2 regions of the Kitasatospora sp. NPDC032121 genome follow, and region 1 is predicted to be linked to the other one. Evidence: riboswitches for the same ligand, from Rfam matches in the RefSeq annotation. Region 1 holds a riboswitch; the other holds the start of a gene.

The links. Region 1 has a riboswitch for glycine ahead of gcvP (aminomethyl-transferring glycine dehydrogenase). Riboswitches for the same ligand answer to the same signal wherever they lie in the genome.
Region 2: another riboswitch for glycine. It lies ahead of gcvT (glycine cleavage system aminomethyltransferase GcvT); the one in region 1 lies ahead of gcvP (aminomethyl-transferring glycine dehydrogenase).

Annotation. Positions count from the first base shown of each region.
Region 1 covers NZ_JBVILX010000029.1:6,974-17,330, reverse strand. The annotation lists gene gcvP (aminomethyl-transferring glycine dehydrogenase) at 1-1,749, opposite strand, end outside; glycine riboswitch at 1,853-1,985, opposite strand; glycine riboswitch at 1,987-2,090, opposite strand; gene ACZ5OX_RS37305 (PRC and DUF2382 domain-containing protein) at 2,318-3,463, shown strand; gene ACZ5OX_RS37300 (MFS transporter) at 3,625-5,121, shown strand; gene ACZ5OX_RS37295 (DNA polymerase IV) at 5,298-6,707, opposite strand; gene ACZ5OX_RS37290 (SanA/YdcF family protein) at 6,794-7,516, opposite strand; gene ACZ5OX_RS37285 (MerR family transcriptional regulator) at 7,612-8,256, opposite strand; gene ACZ5OX_RS37280 (bifunctional nuclease family protein) at 8,480-8,956, opposite strand; gene ftsR (transcriptional regulator FtsR) at 9,075-9,770, opposite strand; gene ACZ5OX_RS37270 (FHA domain-containing protein) at 9,950-10,357, opposite strand, start outside.
Region 2 covers NZ_JBVILX010000004.1:40,599-50,955, forward strand. The annotation lists gene ACZ5OX_RS14230 (ABC transporter ATP-binding protein) at 1-335, opposite strand, end outside; gene ACZ5OX_RS14235 (ABC transporter ATP-binding protein) at 370-1,440, opposite strand; gene ACZ5OX_RS14240 (ABC transporter permease) at 1,437-2,447, opposite strand; gene ACZ5OX_RS14245 (ABC transporter substrate-binding protein) at 2,546-4,309, opposite strand; gene ACZ5OX_RS14250 (ABC transporter permease) at 4,400-5,389, opposite strand; gene ACZ5OX_RS14255 (enhanced serine sensitivity protein SseB C-terminal domain-containing protein) at 5,835-6,758, opposite strand; gene ACZ5OX_RS14260 (enhanced serine sensitivity protein SseB C-terminal domain-containing protein) at 6,876-7,679, opposite strand; glycine riboswitch at 7,985-8,086, shown strand; gene gcvT (glycine cleavage system aminomethyltransferase GcvT) at 8,317-9,438, shown strand; gene gcvH (glycine cleavage system protein GcvH) at 9,539-9,913, shown strand; gene glyA (serine hydroxymethyltransferase) at 9,992-10,357, shown strand, end outside.

The sequences.
Region 1 (10,357 bases):
GAACTCGCCCTGGGAACCCGCGTTCGGCTGGATCGACACGGCGTCGTAGCCGGTCACCTCGACCAGCTGCTGCTCCAGCTGGCGGATCAGGGTCAGGAAGCCCTGGGCCTGGTCGATCGGCGCGAAGGGGTGCAGCTGGCCGAACTCCGGCCAGGTCACCGCCTCCATCTCGGTGGTCGCGTTGAGCTTCATGGTGCAGGAGCCCAGCGGGATCATGCCGCGGTCCAGCGCGTAGTCCCGGTCCGACAGGCGGCGCAGGTAGCGCAGCATGGCGGTCTCCGAGCGGTGGCTGTGGAAGACCGGGTGGGTCAGGTACTCGTCCTCGCGCAGCAGCGCGGCGGGCAGCGTCTCGGCGCCCTCGGCGACCTCGCCGGCGGGAACGCCGAACGCGGCCCAGACGCCGGCCAGGTGCTCGCGGGTGGTGGTCTCGTCGGTGGAGACGGAGATCCGGTCCTCGCCGTCCTGGTACACGTTGATGCCGTTGGCGCGGGCGGCGGCGGCGATCTCGGCGGCGCGGCCCGGGACGACGGCGGTGACGGTGTCGAAGAACTCGCCGTGCAGCAGCTCGACGCCGCCGGCCCGCAGGCCCTCGGCGAGGGCGGCGGCGTAGCGGTGGGTGCGGCGGGCGATGTCGGCCAGGCCGTCCGGGCCGTGGTAGACGGCGTACATCGAGGCCATCACGGCGAGCAGCACCTGGGCGGTGCAGATGTTGCTGGTGGCCTTCTCGCGGCGGATGTGCTGCTCGCGGGTCTGCAGCGCCAGGCGGTAGGCGCGGTTGCCGTCGGCGTCGACGGAGACGCCGACCAGGCGGCCGGGCAGCGAGCGGGCGTACTCGGTACGCACCGACAGGTAGCCGGCGTGCGGGCCACCGAAGCCCATCGGCACGCCGAAGCGCTGAGTGGTGCCGCAGGCGATGTCGGCGCCCAGCGAGCCCGGGGACTTGAGCAGGGTCAGCGCCAGCAGGTCGGCGGCGACGGCGACGATCGCGCCCAGGCCGTGCGCCTGCTCGATCACCGGGGCGAGGTCGCGGACCACACCGGTGGCACCCGGGTACTGGAGCAGCACGCCGAAGACGCCGCGCTCGGCGATCTCGGCGGGGATGCCCTCGGACAGGTCGGCGACGACGACCTCGACACCGGTCGGCACGGCGCGGGTGTTGATCACCGCGAGGGTCTGCGGCAGGGTCTCGGCGTCGACCAGGAAGACACCGCCCTTGACCTTGGTGACGCGGCGGGCGAGCGCCATCGCCTCGGCGGCCGCGGTGCCCTCGTCCAGCAGCGAGGCGCCGGAGGTCGACAGGCCGGTCAGGTCGGAGACCAGGGTCTGGAAGTTGAGCAGCGCCTCCAGGCGGCCCTGCGAGATCTCCGGCTGGTACGGGGTGTAGGCGGTGTACCAGGCCGGGTTCTCCATGACGTTGCGCAGGATCACCGGCGGGGTGAAGGTGCCGTAGTAGCCCAGGCCGATCATCGGCTGGAGCACCTGGTTGCGGCCGGCCAGCTCGCGCAGCTCGGCGAGGACCTGGGCCTCGGTCCGGCCCGCGGGCAGGTCCAGGGCGGTGATGGAACGGATCGCCTCGGGCACCGCGGTGGCGGCGAGCTCGTCCAGCGAGCCGTAGCCGACGGACGCCAGCATCTTCTCCTGCGCGGCGGCGTCGGGGCCGATGTGGCGGTTCTCGAAGGGACTGGCCAGCTCAAGCTCGGTGAGGGTCGAGGCGCCGGTGGGGCGTCCCGCGTTCGGCTGGGCGTTCATGGTGGTCGAGGCCTCCTGGTCACGGACCGGCGGGGGTACGCACGCCGGCCGGCCTCGCCGCTGCGGGCGGCGGACAAGCCTGGGCGGGCGGACCCGACAGGCCTCCCCCTCTGTCATCGGGACCTGAGAGCTTCACCCGCACGGGGCGCTGTGGGCGCTCCGCCGGCTTGCACCGTCGGTGAGGGTGGTGATCGCCGGCTTCCGTGCCGACGTTCCTGCCCTGCTTTCCAGAGTGACCTACCCCACACGGTACGGATGCCTGAGAGATTCCGGGGAGGAGTTGCTCCTTCGGCGCCCCGACCAGCGGTTTTCGTTGTCGGAGACTCTCCCGAGCGGGCTCTGCGGTCGCCGCCCAGGGTACCAGCGGGAGGCCGCCCGATCACGGGTGCGTCGGGTCACTCGAGGTCTACGCGCGTCCCCCGGACGGTCGATCGCGCGACCCCGTCCGGCGCACCCCGCTCGCGCCCGTCCGATTCATGGCATTTGGTGTGAAGTGGCGGACAGGACGGGTGCTCCGGCCGCCCTGCTGCGGGAGTTCCGCAGGCCCAGCGCACGCGGGAGGAAAGAAGTGCAGACCGACATCGACCCCCGGGACCTCATCGGTCACAAGGCCGTCGACCGCAACGGAGACAAGATCGGCACGGTCGACGAGGTCTACCTGGACGACGCCACCGGCCGGCCCGAGTGGGCCGCGATCCGGACCGGCATCTTCGGCCGGGACGCCTTCGTCCCACTGACCACCAGCGAGTTCGCGGGCGACGAACTGCGGGTGCCGTACGACAAGTCGCTGGTGAAGGAGTCACCGGACTTCGGCGTCGGCCAGCACCTGTCCCCCGCCCAGGAGCTACAGCTCTACCGCTACTACGGGCTCGACACCCCGATGGACAGCCGTCCGAACGGCGAGAACGGGAACCGGACCAAGCAGCCCGACCTCGACTTCGGCACCACGGCGGCCACTGCCGCCGCCACGACGACCGCCGCGGCCCCCGCCAAGCCGCTCACCTTCCACAGCCCCGAGCGCTCCCCCGAGCACGCCCCGGCAAGGACCCCCGCTGCCGCTGCCGCCGCCGCGCCCGTCACCCCCGACAGCACCAGGACCGCCCCGGAGGCCGACACCCGGATCCCCGGCACCCCTGCGGCAACCACCCCGCCGGCGGCGGCGCCCGCCCCCACCGCACCCGCCATGGAACCGAAGCAGTCGCAGCCCGCCCCCACGCCCGCCCCGGCGGCGGCCACCAGGACCGCCACCGCGCACTCGGGCACCCCCACGGCCGCCCCGAGCAGCCCGGTCGAGATCACCTGCCGCGAGGAGCGGCTGGACGTCACCACCGAGTGGCGCGTCGTCGGCACCGCGAAGCTGCGCAAGTACGTGACGACCGAACAGGTCGAGCGCCGCGTTCCGGTGGTCCGCGAGCGCGTCCGGGTCGAGCGGACGCCGATCAGCGAGGCCGAGCGCGCCACGCTCACCGACAAGGAGATCGCCGAGGCCGTCGAGGAGGTCACTCTCCGTGAGGAACGCGTGGTGACCCGCAAGTACCTCGCGCCCGTCGAGCGGATCCGCCTGGTCGTCGAGCGATACACGACCGAGGAGGTGATCCGGGAGGAACTCCGTCGCGAGCACGTCGAGGTCCACGACACCACGACCCCCCGCACCCCGCCGTCCACCTTCACTCCCGACACCCCCCGCCCGGCCCCAGCACGCCCGCTCGCCTGATAGCCCCCACCAGCAAGGGGCCCCGGACACCGTTCCGGGGCCCTTGTCGCGTACCCGACCCTTCGACTTTGCCAAAGCTTAACCGCTCGATATTTGACACTCTGAAGTATCTCCCTGCACGATTACTTCAGTTCATTCACTATGTACGGGAGGAAGCAACCGTGAGTGAGGCACCACAGCCCACCACCGCGGCCGAGAAGCAGAGCAGCGCCCGGGTCCTGCCGGCCCTCATCCTGGCGATGCTGTCGTTCAGCGTGGTGCAGACCGCGGTCGTCCCGATCCTGCCCTCGCTGGCCAAGGAACTGAGCGTCTCCGCCTCCAGCATCACCTGGCTGATGACCGCCAACCTGCTCTCCGCAGCCGTGCTGACTCCCCTCCTGGGCCGTTTCGGCGACCTCCGGGGCCGTAAGCCGATGCTGCTGATCTCGCTGGCCGGCCTGGTCGCCGGTTCGGCGCTGGCGGTCAGCACCCACTCCTTCACCTGGCTGGTCGTCGCCCGTGTCCTCCAGGGCGCCGGCGGCGGTGTCCTGCCGCTGGCGATCAGCATCGTCCGTGACGAGCTGCCCAAGCAGAAGGTGACCGGCGGCGTCGCCGCCATCAGCGCCTCGATGGGCGTCGGCTCCGGCCTCGGCCTGGTCGCCACCGGTCTCCTGCTGGAGCACTGGGACTACAAGTCGATCTTCTGGATGGGCCTGGTCTTCGGCCTGATCGCCGTCGCCCTGGTCGCCTTCCGCGTGCCGACCGACCCGGTCACCGACAAGGAGGGCGGCGCCGACCCGCTGGGCGCCCTCACCCTGGCCGGCTGGCTCTCCGCGCTGCTGGTCGCGGTCAGCCAGGGCAACCACTGGGGCTGGACCTCCAACAAGACGCTCGGCCTCTTCGCCGTCGCCGCCGTGGTCGCCCTGGTCTGGGGGATCATCGAGACCAAGGTCGCGCACCCCCTGGTGGACATGAAGATGATGGCCCGTCCGGCCGTCGCCTTCACCAACGTGGCCGGCCTGCTCATCGGCTTCGGCATGTACGGCTCCTTCATGGTCATCAGCAACTTCGCCCAGACCCCGGAGAAGCTGACCCACTACGGCTTCACCGCCACCGTGCTGCACGCCGGCATCATGCTGCTGCCGTCCGCGATCGGCTCGATGGTCGCCGCCCCGGTCGGCGCCCTGCTGATCGCCCGTCGCGGCCCGCGCCTGCCGCTGGTCCTCGGTGGCGTCCTCGGCGCCGTCGCGATGGCCTACCTCGCCGTGCGCCACGGCCGCGAGGGCGACATCTACACCGCCTCGGCGATCTTCGGTCTCGGCGTCGGCCTCGCCTTCGCCGCGATGCCGGCCTACATCAACGGCGCCGTCCCGGCCGAGCAGAGCGGCATCGCCAACGGCATGAACTCCGTGCTGCGCACGGTCGGCGGCGCGATCGGCACCGCCGTCATGGCCGCCATCCTGACCGGCGACACCATGAAGCTGCCGCCGCAGATCCCGCTCTCCCTGCCCACCCTGGACGCCTACAAGCACGCGTTCTGGACCGCGGCCGTCGTCTGCATCGTCGCCGGCGTCGTCCCCTTCCTGATCCGCGGCGCCAAGTCGGCCGCCACCCCGACCGCCCTCGGCGGCTCGGCCCAGCAGGACTCCAGCCCCGCGCTGGTCAAGACCGACGCCTGACGAGGCGTCCGGCCCCCGCGCCCAGGGACAGGGCGCGGGGCCCCGGTCCCCGTACGTCGCGAGGGCATCACGAACGTACGGGGTCCGGCACGGTGATCGGCCCCACCCGGTACTCCCCCACCGGGTGGGGCCGCTTCGCGTTCCGGGCCCGCTCCGCGGGCCCGCCTCCCGTCAGCTCAGCCGCCCCCGTCCGACGCGCCGTCCCCGCCCTCGTCCCCGCCCTCCTCCCGGCGCAGCGGCAGCGGCCGGGAGGGTTCGAGCGCCGGGTCGTCCACCGCGAAGGTCCGCACCCGCCCCGGCCCGCTCCACGGCGTCTCGAACCGCACGGTGACCCGCCCGACGCCACTGCCCTGCACCCAGCCCGGCCCGAACTCCTCGTGCCGGACGTCCTGTCCGGGCATCCAGCGCCGCACCACGACGACCTCGGGCTCCTCCTCGGCCTGCTGCGCCGCGGCCGCCACCTCGGCGTGCTCGGCGGCCTCCTCCCGCAGCGCCTGCGCGAACAGGTCCTCCTGGGTGTAGTCGGCGAGTTGGGCGACGCCCACGCCGAGCAGCCGGACCCCGCCGGTGATGTCCACCTGCTCGGCCAGCCGGCGCGCGGTCGCGGTGATCACCGCCTCGTCGTCGGTGGGCCCGCCGAGCGTCTCCGAGCGGGTCAGCGTCGAGAAGTCGAACCGCCGGACCTTGAGCACCACCGTCCGCCCCGAGCGCCCGGCCGCCCGCAGCCGCCGCACGCACCGGCCGGCCAGCGCCTCGACCTCGCGCAGCACCCGCTCCCGGTCGGCCAGGTCGACCTCGTAGGTGTCCTCCACCGACACCGACTTGGCGTCCTGGTCGGCGATCACCGGCCGGTCGTCCACGCCTGTGGACATCTGGAAGATCCCGGCCCCGTGCGCCCGTCCGACCAGCTGCACCAGCTCCGCCTCCCCCGCCTCCGCGAGGTCGGCCACCGTGTTCAGCCCGGCCCGGCGCAGCACCTGCTCGGTGGCCGGCCCGATCCCGGGCAGCGCCCGCACCGGCATCGGCCCCAGCACGGCCCGCTCCTGCCCGGGCTCGATCATGACCAACCCGTCCGGCTTGGCCCGCTCGGAGGCGATCTTGGCCATCAGCTTGGACCCGGCCGCCCCGACCGAGCCGGTCAGCCCGGTCAGCCGCCGGATGTCCGCCCGCAGGTCCTCGGCCAGCGCCAGGACCAGCCGCTCGCCGGTCTCGTGGTCCGCCTCCAGCAGCGCGGGGCCGTACGCACCTGCCTCCAGGTCCACGAAGGCCTCGTCCAGGCTCAGCGGCTGCACCAGCGGGGACAGCTGCCGCAGCAGCCCCATCACGATCTCGCTGTTCTGCCGGTAGGCCTCGAACCGACCCGACAGGAAGGCGGCGTTGGGGCAGAGCCGGCGCGCCTGCGCCATCGGCATCGCCGAGTGCACCCCGAACCTCCGCGCCTCGTACGAGGCCGTGGAGACCACCCCGCGCCCGCCGAGCCCGCCGACGACCACCGGCTTGCCGCGCAGGCTCGGCTTGGCCGCCTGCTCCACCGCCGCGAAGAAGGCGTCCATGTCGAGGTGGATGATGCTCGGCAGAGATCGCACCCGCCGATCATCGCGTACGGGTCCGACAGTGCGTACGACCCGGGCCGGACGGCCCGCGACGGGCCACCGGCGGCACGGGACGGGCGCTACTTCCCCGCCGCCTCCGCCAGCGCCTTCGGAATGCCGTCCTCCTTGGGCCCGAGGAACAACGGGTCCGGCCGCAGCCAGGCGTTGGCCGCCGCCTTGCCCGCCCCGGCGACCTCCCGCAGCCCGCCGTACAGCCAGGTCGCGTCGTGCCACTCCGGCACCCCGACCGCGTACGAGCGGATGCCCGCCGCCTCGCACAGCGCCAGCGCCCTGCGGACGTGGAAGTCCTGGCTGACCAGCACCGCGTGGTCCACCCCGAAGATCCGGCGCGCCCGGGTGCAGGAGTCCCAGGTGTCGAAGCCGGCGTAGTCCCGGACCACCCGGTCCTCGGGCACCCCGTGCTGGGTCAGGTACGTGTACATCGCGTCGGGCTCGTCGTACTCGACCCGCCCGTTGTCCCCGGTCACCAGGATCGCCTGCACCTTCCCCTCCCGGTACAGGTCCAGCGCCGCGACCAGCCGGTGCTCCAGGTACGGCGAGGGCTTCCCCTCGTCCAGCCCGGCACCGAACACCACCGCGACCGGCGCCGCGGGCGCGCTCTCCACCGTGCCCACCCGGTCACCCGCGGAGAACCACACCCAGGCGCTCGGCGCCAGCGCCAGCGAGCAGAGCACCGTCCCGAGCTGGAACACCCTGCGCTGCGTCCGCCGCTGCCGCAGCCGCGCCCCCAGCAGCCCGGCCCTGCGCCGCAGCAGCCCCGATATCCCGGTGCCGTCTCCCACGTGCCCTCCCTCGATCACGCCAGTTCAGGGAACACGACGGGGCCGCGGGTCCGAACGGTTCCCCGTCCGGGCCCGCGGCCCCGTCGAACTCCTGCTCAGACCGCCCGGTTGCGCCGCTGCGCCAACTCGTCGGCCGGGTCGTGCCCGACCAGCGTCTCGCCGGTGTCGGTGCGCTCCGCGTGCAGCCTCCCGAGGGTGAGCTCCAGCTCCTGCCAGACCGCTCCGACCGCGATGCCGAAGATCCCCTGACCGCCCTTCAGCAGGTCCACCACCTGCTGCGGCGTGGTGCACTCGTACACCGTCGCGCCGTCGCACATCAGCGTCATCCCGGCCAGGTCGCCCTGGGCGGCGGCCTGCAGGTGGGCGACCGCCACCCGGATGTTCTGCAGCGAGACACCCGCGTCGAGCAGCCGCTTCACGATCTTCAGCAGCAGGATGTCGCGGAAGCTGTAGAGCCGCTGGCTGGTCGACGGGTACGCCGTGCGGACGCTGGGCTCCAGCAGTCCGGTGCGGGCCCAGTAGTCCAGCTGGCGGTAGGTGATGCCGGCCGCCGCGCAGGCCGTCGGGCCGCGGAAGCCGAGCAGCTCGGACGTCGGCGCCAGCCGTTCGATGCTCGGCTGGCCCGGTTGTACGGCCGGGAACCTGCCCATCCGGGGGAGATCCGTGACGGTGCGAGCGGTGCGCGGCATGTGCACGGCGCACCGGCCTCCCACGGCCGCGTCATCGCCGGTGCTGCTCATGCCTGCCTCCGTCCACTTGTGCTGCGGGCAACCCGACTACGGGCATCGGCCACCCGGACAGCCACTCCTGACGGTAGGCAGTCCCCTATGACCCGTCAACGATCGCCACGCCGGACCGGACAAACCACATCACTCAGGAGAGTGGTTTTTCGTGCCCCTAGTGTGGGTAGATGGACGGTTTTTGGCAAAACGGTAGGCCAAACGGCCGCGCGCCCGGCCCCCGCTACTGCGGGCCGCTGCCCCCGAAGTCCTCGGGCGAGACCTGGTCGAGGAACTCGCGGAACTTCTCGACCTCGTCCTCCTGCTCGTCCGGGATCGCGATGCCCGCCTCGGCGAGCACCTCCTCGCTCCCGTAGATCGGCGTGCCGGTGCGCAGCGCCAGCGCTATGGCGTCGGACGGCCGGGCGCTCACCTCGACCCCGCCGGCGAACACCAGCTCGGCGTAGAACACGCCCTCCCGCAGGTCGGTGATCCGGACCTCGGTGAGCTGCTGGCCGAGCGCCTCCAGGACGTCCTTGAACAGGTCGTGCGTCAGCGGGCGCACCGGGGTCATGCCCTGCTGGGCGAAGGCGATCGCGGTCGCCTCGCCGGGGCCGATCCAGATCGGCAGGTAGCGATCTCCCCCGACCTCCCGCAGCAGCACGATCGGCTGGTTGGAAGGCATCTCCACTCGGACACCCACGACGTCGAGCTCATTCACACAGGCAACCCTATGGCTCCGCTCCCGGATATGAAAGCGCAGAGCCGACGCCGCTGGTCAGCGAGGTGCTGCCGGTGCCGCAGGACGGGTCGGACGCGCCCCGCCGCGTCGGGAGCCGCTATCCGCGAGCCCGCAGGCCGGCCTGGACCATCGCCGCGTGCAGCCGTACGGACAGCGTCGCGAGCTCCCGGGCGGTGGCCTCCGCGTGCGCCCTGGTCTGTGGGTTCCGGTGCCGGCGCAGCGGCGCCACCACCTGCTCCACCAGCGCGATCTCGCGGTCCGCCGCGGCCTTCATGGCCCGCAGGTGGCGGGGCTCCAGCCCGTACCGGCCGAGCTCCGCGACCAACCGGGCCACCTGGAGCGCCTCGCCGTCGTAGCCGCCGTCCGGCCCCGGGGCGACCAGCCCGTAGGACTCCCACTCCGCCAGCTCCGACTCCCCGGCCTCGGCCGCCGCCAGCAACTCGGCGCGCCCCAGCCGGACGCCGGAGGGCACCTCGCCGGCGGCCACCAGCTCCCGGTCCGCCTCCTCCAGCGGTCCGGGCCGGGTGTCGGCGGCGGAGGGCAGCGCGGGCGGGTTCTCGCCGCGCTCGATGGCGTCCAGGTGCTCCCGGATCACCCGCAGCGGCAGGTAGTGGTCCCGCTGCATGCGCAGGACGTAGGCCAGCCGCTCGACGTCGGCCGGGCTGAACTTGCGGTACCCCGAGGGCGTGCGCTGCGGCTCGACCAGTCCCTCCGTCTCCAGGAAGCGGATCTTGGAGATGGTGACCTCGGGGAAGTCGTCGCGCAGGAAGGCCAGCACCGCGCCGATGCTCAGCAGCTCGTCACCGCCGCGCCGGCGGCCGACGGGCCGTTCGGGCCGGACCGGCTGCCGCGGGCCCGCGACCAGCCCGCGCCCGCCGCGGTCCGCCTGCGGACCGGACGGGGTTGGGGTGGCCGCCCCGAGAGAAGAGGAAGGGGTATTCGTATTCACTCGGGCTCCCGCCGACGTCGTTTTCAGTACCCCCGGTGGTGGCCGGCGAAGAACACCAGCCGGTACTTCCCGATCTGCACCTCGTCGCCGTTGTTCAGCGACACCTCGTCGATCCGCTCCCGGTTCACGTAGGTGCCGTTGAGGCTGCCCACGTCCGCGACACTGAAGCCGGCCGGGGTGCGGCGGAACTCCACGTGCCGGCGCGAGACCGTGACGTCGTCCAGGAAGATGTCACCCTGCGGGTGACGACCCGCCGTGGTGATGTCCGAGTCCAGCAGGAAGCGGCTGCCGGAGTTCGGGCCGCGCTGCACGATCAGCAGGGCCGAGCCCGGCGGCAGCGCGTCGATCGCCGACAGCACCTCGGCCGACAGGGCCGGCGTGGCGCCGGTGCCGGTCGTGGCGCTGGGGTCGTACGACTCCAGGCCGGAGAT
Region 2 (10,357 bases), on a different contig from region 1:
TGGATGTCGCGGCGCAGCGGCCGCATCGCCCCGACGCTCAGGTGGGTGATGTCGGTGCCCTCGAACTCGATGGTCCCGCCGGTCGGTTCGTCGAGCCGGGTGACGAGTCGGCCCATGGTCGACTTGCCGCAGCCGGACTCGCCCACGACGCCCAGGGTCTCGCCGGCGTTGACCGTGAAGTCGATGCCGTCGACGGCCCGCACCGCGCCGGTCTGGCGCCGCATCAGTCCGCTGCGGATCGGGAAGTGCCGGGTCAGACCGGCCACCTTCAGCAGCGGCTCGCGGCCGGGGGCGGGGGCCGGCGACGGGATCGAAGCCGCCTGAGTGTCCGTCATCGGTTCTCTCCAGAAAGGTGGTACGAGGCCGGGCTCACAGCCGGGGCGCGATCTCTTCGGCGAAGATGCGGTGCCGCTCGCCGGCCGCCAGGTGGCAGGCCGCGAAGTGCCCGGGCGCGGCCTCGGCCAGCACCGGGGTCTCGCGCGTGGAGCGCCCGTCGGTCAGGGCGGCGTACGGGCAGCGCGGGTGGAACGCGCAGCCGGACGGCACGTTGATCAGGCTGGGCGGGGTGCCCTTGACCGGCACCAGCCGGTCCTGGAGCTCCCGGTCCAGTCGCGGCATCGAGCCCAGCAGGCCCCAGGTGTAGGGGTGTTCGGGCGCGTCGAAGAGGGTCTCGGCCGGGCCGCGCTCGACGCACTTGCCGCCGTACATGACCAGGATGTCGTCGGCCAGTTCGGCGACCACCCCGAGGTCGTGGGTGATGATGATGACGGCGGAGCCGAACTCCTCCTGGAGGTCGCGGATGAGGTCCAGGATCTGCGCCTGGACGGTGACGTCCAGGGCCGTGGTGGGCTCGTCGGCGATCAGCAGCGAGGGGTCGTTGACCAGCGCCATGGCGATCATCGCGCGCTGGCGCATGCCGCCGGAGAACTGGTGCGGGTAGTCGTCCACCCGGCGGTCGGGCTGCGGGATGCCGACCCGGTCGAGCATCTCGACGGCGCGGGCCCGGGCCTGCTTCTTGGAGGCCTGGGGGTGGTGCACCCGGTAGGCCTCGACGATCTGCTGCCCCACCGTGTAGTAGGGGTGCATCGCGGTCAGCGGGTCCTGGAAGATCATCGCCAGTTCGCGGCCGCGCAGTTGGCGCACCCGGTCCGGGCCGGCCGCGATCAGGTCCTCGCCGTTCAGCCGGATCTCGCCGCTGATCCGGGCCCGCTTGGAGCGGTGCAGGCCCATGATGCCCAGCGAGGTGACGGACTTGCCGGAGCCGGACTCGCCGACGATGCCGAGGGTGCGCCCCTTGTGCAGGTCGAAGCTGACCCCGTCCACCGAGCGGACCAGGCCGTCGTCGGTGTCGAAGTGGATCCGCAGGTCGCGCACGGAGAGGAAGGGGTCGCCGGACGGGCTCTGCGCGGCGTCCGCCGGGGTCTTCTGGAGGTCGGTCACGAGAGCCTCACCCGGGGGTCGACGAGGGCGTACAGGAGGTCGACCACGAGGTTGCAGACGACGATGAAGAAGGCGGCGAGCAGGGTGACGCCGAGGATCTTGGGCAGGTCGTTGTCGGTGATCGCCTGGACGGCGAACTGGCCGACGCCCTGGAGCGAGAAGACCTGCTCGGTGATCAGCGCGCCGCCGAGCAGCAGCCCGAGGTCCATGCCGAAGATCGTGACGATCGGGGTGAGCGCGGCGCGCAGCCCGTGCCGGGCGACGACCTTGCTCTCGGCCAGGCCCTTGGCCCGGGCGGTGCGGATGTAGTCCTCGCTCATCGTCTCCAGCATCCCGGCGCGGGTGAGCCGGGCGTAGAGCGCGGAGTAGAGGAAGGCCAGCGAGATCCACGGCAGGATCAGGTTGCGGGCCCACATCAGCGGGTTGTCCGTGAAGTCCACGTACTGCAGGTTGTCCAGGATCGGCCACTCGTAGCTGAACAGCGTGAGCAGCAGCGCGCCGGTGAAGAAGACCGGCAGCGAGACGCCGGCGAGCGCGATGCCCATGGAGAGCCGGTCGAAGATCGACTTCGGCTTGAGGGCGGAGACGACGCCGGTGGCGACGCCGGAGACCAGCCAGAGCACGGCCGCGCCGGCGGCGAGCGAGATGGTCGTCGGGATCCGCTTGGACAGCTCGGGCCAGACTTCGAGGTGGTTCTTGAAGGAGTAGCCGAAGCAGGGCACGTGGCAGGTGGCCGGTTCCGGCCCGAAGTTGTACTCGGCGCCGGCGACCAGGCCCTTGAGGAACTTCCAGTACTGGGCGTACAGCGGCTGGTCGAGGCCGAGGTTCTGCTTGACCGCCGCGATCGTCTCGGGGGACGGGCTCTTCCCGATGAACTGGGCGGCCAGTTGGTCGGCCGTCTCACCGGCGATGCGCGGGAGCAGGAAGAAGATCGCGAAGGTGACGGCGCTGACGACCAGCAGCAGCACCAGGGCCGCGAGGATCCTGCGGATGATGTAGGCAAACACAGTTGGGCGGCTCCGGCGGCCCGCCGCCGTCCGGGATCTTCCGGACGGCGGCGGGCGCCGCTGCCTTCACCTGCCTTCAGGGATGCGGAGCCAGGCTCTTACTTGGTGGTGCCGATGTTCAGGTAGTCGTACTGACCCGAGTACGCCGACGTGGAGGCCAGGTTGGTGGCGTTGGACGGGCGGTACAGGAAGACCTTGAAGTAGGTCAGCGGGACGTAGACCGCCTGGTCCATGACCTTCTTGTCGATGTCCGCGTAGATCTTCTCGCGGGCCGCCTTGTCCGGGTTGACGGCGACGTCGTCGATCAGCTTGTTGACCGCCGGGTCGTCCAGCTGGGCCAGGTTGTTGTTGCCGGTGTCCTTGACCGCGCGGCCGTCGACGATCTGCTGGAGGAAGCCGTAGCCGGTCGGCCAGTCGGCGCCCCACTGCATCATCATCAGGCCGATGTTGTGCTCCGCCGCGAACTTCGGCGAACCGGCGTTGTCGGTCAGGTACTTGGACGACGGGTACTGCTGGATCTCGGCGTTGATGCCGATCTTCTTCAGCGCGGCCTGGATCGAGGTCGCGGCGGCGATCTCGGTGGAGCGCTCGGTGCGGGCCGAGATGACGGTGTTGAAGCCGCCCTCCTTGCCGCAGGCCTTCAGGGCGCTCTTGGCCTTGGCCTCGTCGCCCTTGTTGTCCTTGGTCTCCCAGGTGTTGAAGTCCTGGTGGCCCGGGATGTCCGGCGGGAGGACGGTGTTGGCGATCTGGCCGCGGATCGGGCCGCCGACGGCGGTCTGCACCGAGACCTTGTCGATCGCGTACTGGACGGCCTTGCGGCACTCGACGTTGTCGAACGGCGCGAGCTTGGAGTTCATCGCCAGGTAGACCAGCCGGCCGCCGTAGGCGTTGTCAGTGTTGGCCTTGAGCTTCGGGTCCTGGAGGATCTGCGCCTGGGTCTGCGGGTCGACGCCGGTGCCGCCGAGGTCGACCTGGGCGTTGCCGGCCAGCAGGTCCTTGTCGATGGTGGCCTGGTCGATGTTGAACCGGAGCACGATCTTGTCGCCGAGCTGCTTGCGGATCGGGTCGGTGCTCTTGTCCCAGGTCGGGTTCGGCACCAGGACGGCCTGCTTGCCGTCCTCGTAGGACTCGAACTTGTAGGAGCCCGAGGACACGATGTGCTTGACGTAGTCGGCGCCGGTGTCCTTCGCCTGCGGGACCGGAGCGGTCTGCGGGGTGGCGACCAGGTAGTCGAAGTCCGCGAACGGGTGCTGGAGGTGGAAGACGATGGTGAGGTCATCGGGCGTCTGGATCGAGTCGAGGCCGCCCTCCTTGTCCTTGAACGGACCCTGGTACGGCGTCGGGTTGTCCACCAGCAGGTTGCGGAAGTACGTCGGGCCGTTGGTGAGCACGTCCGTGAAGTTGGAGCGCTCGACGGCGTACTTGACGTCCTTCGAGGTGATCGGGGTGCCGTCGTCGTACTTCAGGCCCGGACGCAGCTTGTACGTCCAGGTCAGACCGTCCGCGCTCGGCTTGCCCTCCGACTCGGCCAGGTCCGGGACGAGCTTGTTGCCCTCCTCGCCCGGCGCCGGGTTGAAGGTGGTCAGCGAACGGGCGTACAGGCGCGAGAAGTTGTAGATGTACGCGTAGTACGTGTTGCCCGGGTCGAGCGAGTCCGGGGTGCCCTTCATCTCGAAGGTCACCGTCCCGCCCTTCTTGTCCGAGGCGTTGACGATGCTCTTGGTGGCCGCGTTGGCGCCGCCCCCGGCGGAGCCGGAGGCCGAGGAGGAGCCGCCGCTCTTCGACGAGCTGGTGCAACCGGTCACGACCAGGACCGCGGCGGCAGCCGCCGCGGTCAGGGCGACGGTACGGGACCTACGCATGGGTGAGATCAACCCCTTGGGGATGTGGAGGCGGTGGAGGGTCCTGACGTGGAGTCAGTCGATCGTTCAGCGGTGTTCGATGACGCTCGGTCAGTTGCTCTTGGGATCGAGGGCGTCGCGCAGGCCGTCGCCGAGCAGGTTGAAGGCGAGCACGGTGACGAAGATCGCCAGGCCGGGGACCACCATGTACTGGGGGTCCACCTGGTAGTACCGGATCGCGTCCTGGAGCATCCCGCCCCAGGAGGCCTGCGGGGGCTGGATGCCGACGCCGAGGAAGCTCAGCCCGGCCTCGAAGAGGATGTTGGTCGGGATCAGCAGGGTCGAGTAGACCAGGATCGGACCGACCAGGTTGGGCAGCAGTTCCTTGAACAGGATGAACGGGCCGCGGGCGCCCAGACTGCGGGCCGCGTGGACGAACTCGCGCTCGCGCAGCGAGAGCGTCTGGCCGCGCACGATCCGGCCCATGTAGGGCCAGTTGAAGAAGCCGATCACGAAGATCAGCACCAGGATGTGCAGCGGCAGGCCGTGCAGGCCGAACGCGCCGCCCTGGAGCGAGGTCGAGATCGCGATGGCGAACAGCAGCAGCGGGAACGCCAGGAAGACGTCCATCACCCGGCTGATCACGGTGTCGACCCAACCGCCGTAGTAGCCGGCCATGATGCCGAGCACGGTGCCGATGGTGTTGGACAGGACGGTCGCGCCGAAGGCGACCAGCAGGGAGACCCAGGAGCCCTCGATGACGCGGGTGAGCAGGTCACGGCCCTGCAGCGGGTCGATGCCGAGCGGGTGGTCCGCGCTCATGCCGCCCCAGTCGCCGAACGGCAGGCCACCGAGGTCGGCGTCCAGGAGGTCCTGGTGGAGGGCGTCCGGGTCGAGCCCGAACAACGACTCGATCGGCTTCGCCAGCAGGGCGAGCAGGATCAGCAGGATCACCACGACGCCGCCGGCGACGGCGGCCTTGTCCCGCTTGAAGCGGGTCCAGGCGATCTGGCCGAGGGAGCGGCCCTCGATCTTCTTGGCCGGGCTCTCGGCGGCTGGTGCCTCCGGTTCGTTCCCGGCGGTGGTCACGGATGCGGTCATGGTCAGTTGGTCCCCTCGCCGACGGTGGCCGGCCCACGGGTGCCGGTCGCCGGCTTCGGCGGTGCGGCTGCGGACGTGCGGAAGTGCTGTGGAGGAGCGGTCTTGACGGCAGTGCGTGGTGCACGGGCACTGCCACCACGCGGGATGGGCGTCGCGTGGGCGGGGCTGTCGGCGTGCGCGCTCACCTTTGTGGGGTTCCAGCACGCGCGGTGCGTTGCGCAGAACTCTCTGCCATCCGAACTGACTTGCGCCAGCCCTGCCAACCGACAGATGCCCAACTGTGATCTGCGCACATGCACTTCCCCGATCTTCGGCATATACCTCTTCACATAGCTGTTACTGCCATGTCAAGATGATCTGAGCACACATCCGGAAATTCGTCCGGAAAGCATCGAAGCCGACTTGATGGACAATCAAGTCGGCTTCGCGGAATGGGTTTTGGGGATCAGCGCCCGGGGTAGCCGGGCCACGGCCGCTGCGGCTGCTGCTGCCAGCCCTGGGCCGGCGGCTGGGTGCCGTACGCGTAACCCGGCATCGACTGCCCGGGGTACGGCGGCGGGGGCACCGGCGGGTACGGGCCGGTCGGCGGGCGCCCCGCCTCCCGGTCGAAGAACGGCCGCGCGTTGGCGCGCATCCACAGCGCCACCGGGTCGTACTCGTCCGACATCGCCACCGTGGACACCGCGAGCCCCTCCGGGGCCACCGCGATCGCGCGCTGCATCAGCGCCCGCACCGCCTCCACGGCCGGCGGCGAACTCTCGTACAGGTCAAGGCCGATGGCCAGGTACGGCTCCCCCACCGCGGGCTGCACCCAGGCCCGGCGCAGCGCCCGCACCGGACGCACCTCGACGGCCTGCCGCTCCAGCAGCGCGAAGAACGGCTGGGCGTTCAGCTGTGGCTCGCTCAGCTTCAACGGCCCCGCCGGCAGCCGGTCCAGGCCCGCGGCGATCCGCCGGAGGTCCGCCCAGGGCACCCCGACGCCGCCGCCGGGCGCGTGCGGGTTGAGCCACAGGCCCCAGCGGGTGCGGTACAGCGAGGCCGCGATCTCCCGGCCCGAGACCACCTCGTGGGCCCGCGCCCAGCCGGAGGCGGTCAGCTGCTCGGACGAGGTGACGGCCGGCGCGTAGCCGTGGCCGCTGATCTCCATGTTCCCGTACTGGGCGTCCGGGCTGCCCGGCGTGCCGTGCCACAGCAGCATCCAGACCTGACCGTCCGCCAGCGCGTGCAGCAGCCGCTCGTACGCGTCGTAGCGCTCCGGCGCGACATCGCGCAGGGCGCGCTCCAACGCGCCGGGATCAGCTCCCGGGCGCCCGGCCGGTGCCTGGCCCCAGGGCCCCGGCACACCGCCCGCTCCCGTTCCCGCACTCATGCGCCCACCTCGCCGCGCCTCTTTCCCTCAACCCGCCGACCCGTCGGCCGTCTGCACGCACCCTATGGCGCGGCACCGGCCACCGCCACGGCGACGTGCCTTTGATACGGACCCCGCTCAGACCCGCGCGTAGAACGGCTGCACCCGGGTGAGCAGCCACTCGACCACCGGGTCGTCGGCGAGGTCGAGCAGTACGAGGTGGACGCCGCCGGGCAGCGGCGCGGTTCCCAGGGCTCGCCCGAGTGCCTCGTTCACCGCGGCCGGATCGGCCGGTGCCGCCGGGTCCAGCTGGACGCCCACGAACATCACGGTCGGCTCGCCCTCGATGCTGGCCAGCGCCCTGCGGGCGGTCAGCACCCCGGGCAGCGCGGACAGTTCGCTCCGGCAGGCGGCCAGGAAGTGCTCCGGGTCCTCGCCCGGCACCGGCTCGCGCAACGCCACCCGCCCGCCGGTCGGCTCCGACGCGTCGCCGGCGCCCTCCCAGCGGTCCGCGCGCGGACCGCGGCGCAGCTCGGCGACCCCCTGCGGCGGCACCGGGATGCCCACCGCCGCCTCCGGGTTCACCGCGATGCCCAGGCCCAGCGGCAACCCGCGGGCGAACTCCCACACCGGCGCGATCGCGAAGGCCATCCCCGGCGCCTGCTGGAGGAACACCTCCTGCGAGGAGAACACCGGCACGTACGGGTCGCCGCCCAGCTCGATGGTCGGCAGGTCCAGCGACTGCCCCTGCGGGTCGGCCCCGGCCGGCAGCGGCACCCACACCTGGCTGCGCGCCAGCACCTCGATCACCCGCGGCGTCGCGCCCGGGTCCCCCAGGGCCGCGGTCAGCACCTGCTCCAGCTCGTTGGCCGGCCAGGAGCCGCCCGCCGGCGCCTCCTCCGGACCGCCCCACCCCTGCTGCTGCTCCACCGGGTACCCCATGCGCCGCCGATTCCGCCCTCTGCCGGTCGGCCGCCCACTGCTGCGCCGACGCGCAGCAGTCTAGGGCCCCGGGGCCTTCCTCTTTAGGGCTCGTGTTCGGGTGCCGTTTTAGGGCTCGTGTTCGGGTGCCGTCCGGGGCCCGGCCTCGGGCCCGCCCGGCCTCGTGTCCGGGTGCCGTCCGGGGCCCGTGTCCGGATACCACGCGGTGTGACCGGGTCCCCCCTCCCCTCGTCGCCCGGGACGTGCCATGATGTGCCCGTCCGACGGCATGCGCCGCGGGCCCCTACAACTCCACACCGGCCGCTCGAACCCGCGCGGGAGAGCCCGGAGTGCCGCTCAGGCACAGCCGGCGCCGAAGGAGCAAGTCCTCCCCGGAATCTCTCAGGCACCCCTACCGCACGGGTTAGGCACATCTGGAAAGCGGCGCACGGCCCTGTCGTACGCCCACCCACGGTGCAAGCCGCCATGCTGTCCCCCAAGCTGGAAACGGCTGCGGGCGGCGGGGCGGTGAAGCTCTCAGGTTCGACGACAGATGGGGAGACCCACGCCGCCGCATGCCCGCGCGCAGGGTCGGCCCCCGAGCGGGTCCGATCCGGTGCGTGCACCCCTGAGTGCCCCGACCGAGGAGTTCCTGGCCATGTCGTCCCTCCGCCTGACCGCGCTCGACGCGCTGCACCGCGCCCTCGGCGCGACCATGACCGACTTCGCCGGCTGGGACATGCCGCTGCGCTACGGCAGCGAGCGCGAGGAGCACCTCGCCGTCCGCACCAAGGCCGGCCTGTTCGACCTCTCGCACATGGGCGAGATCACCGTCACCGGCCCGCAGGCCGGCGAGATGCTGGACCACGCGCTGGTCGGCTTCGTCTCCGCGCTCGGCGTGCTGCGCGCCCGCTACACCATGATCTGCGCCGAGGACGGCGGCATCCTGGACGACCTGATCGTCTACCGCCTGCGCGAGGACGCCTTCCTGGTCGTCGCCAACGCCTCGAACGCCCAGCTGGTCCTCGACGAGCTGATCGCCCGCGCCAAGGGCTTCGACGCCGTCGTCACCGACGACCGCGACACCTACGCGCTGATCGCCGTCCAGGGCCCGGAGGCCACCGGCATCCTGGCGAAGACCACCGACGCCGACCTGCCCGGCCTGAAGTACTACGCGATCCTCCCGGCCCGGGTGGCCGGCCGCGACGTGCTGCTCGCCCGCACCGGCTACACCGGCGAGGACGGCTTCGAGATCTTCTGCCACCCGGTCGACGCCGAGCCCGTCTGGCAGGCGCTGACCGCCGCCGGCGAGGGCCACGGCCTGATCCCGTGCGGCCTGTCCTGCCGCGACACGCTGCGCCTGGAGGCCGGCATGCCGTTGTACGGGCACGAGCTGTCCACCGACCTGACCCCGTTCGACGCCGGCCTGGGCCGGGTCGTCCGCTTCGACAAGACCACCAACGAGGGCGCCTTCATCGGCCGCAAGGCGCTGGAGCAGGCCGCCGCCGCGGCCGAGACCAACCCGCCGAAGAAGCTGGTCGGCCTGGTCTCCGAGGGCAAGCGGGTGCCGCGCGCCGACTACACCGTGGTCTCCACCGAGGGCGAGCCGATCGGCCGGATCACCTCCGGCGCGCCGTCCCCGACGCTCGGCCGGCCGATCGCGATGGCCTACGTCGACGCCGCCCACGCGGAGCCCGGCACCACCGTCGCGGTGGACGTCCGCGGCAAGCACGAGCCCGTCCAGGTCGTGGCGCTGCCGTTCTACAAGCGCGCCCGCTGAGCCTTCGTCCCGCCCCCGTTTTTCCCATACACGCACGTCGCAGCCGTCCGCGCGGCGGCCCGCTTCGTCGTGCCCGCTTCCCATCCTGGAGAATGACGCCATGAGCAACCCCCAGCACCTGCAGTACACCAAGGAGCACGAGTGGCTGACGGCCGCCGAGGACGGTGTCTCCACGGTCGGCATCACCGAGCACGCCGCCACCGCGCTCGGTGACATCGTCTACGTGCAGCTGCCCGCGGTCGGCGACACCGTGACCGCCGGTGAGACCTGCGGCGAGCTGGAGTCCACCAAGTCGGTCAGCGACCTGTTCTCCCCGGCCACCGGCGAGGTCACCGAGATCAACCAGGACGTCATCGACGACCCGGCCTCCGTGAACGCGGACCCGTTCGGGAGCGCCTGGCTGTTCAAGGTGCGCGTCGAGGCCACCGACACGCTGCTCAGCGCGGACGAGTACACCGCCTTCATCGGCGGCTGACCAGCCCGTGACCGGGCGGGCCGCTCGTCGGCCCGCCCCTACCGTCCCTCCGCTCTCCTCCACCGGGAAGACCACACCATGACGGTTCTCAACCAGTCCCTGCACGCCCTCGACCCGGAGATCGCCGCCGCGGTCGACGCCGAGCTGCACCGCCAGCAGACCACCCTGGAGATGATCGCCTCCGAGAACTTCGCCCCGGTGGCGGTCATGGAGGCGCAGGGTTCGGTCCTCACCAACAAGTACGCGGAGGGCTACCCCGGCCGCCGCTACTACGGCGGCTGCGAGCACGTCGACGTGGTCGAGCAGATCGCGATCGACCGCATCAAGGCCCTGTTCGGCGCCGAGCACGCCAACGTCCAGCCGCACTCGGGCGCGCAGGCCAACGCCGCCGCGATGTTCGCGCTGATCCAGCCGGGCGACACCATCCTGGGCCTGAGCCTGGCC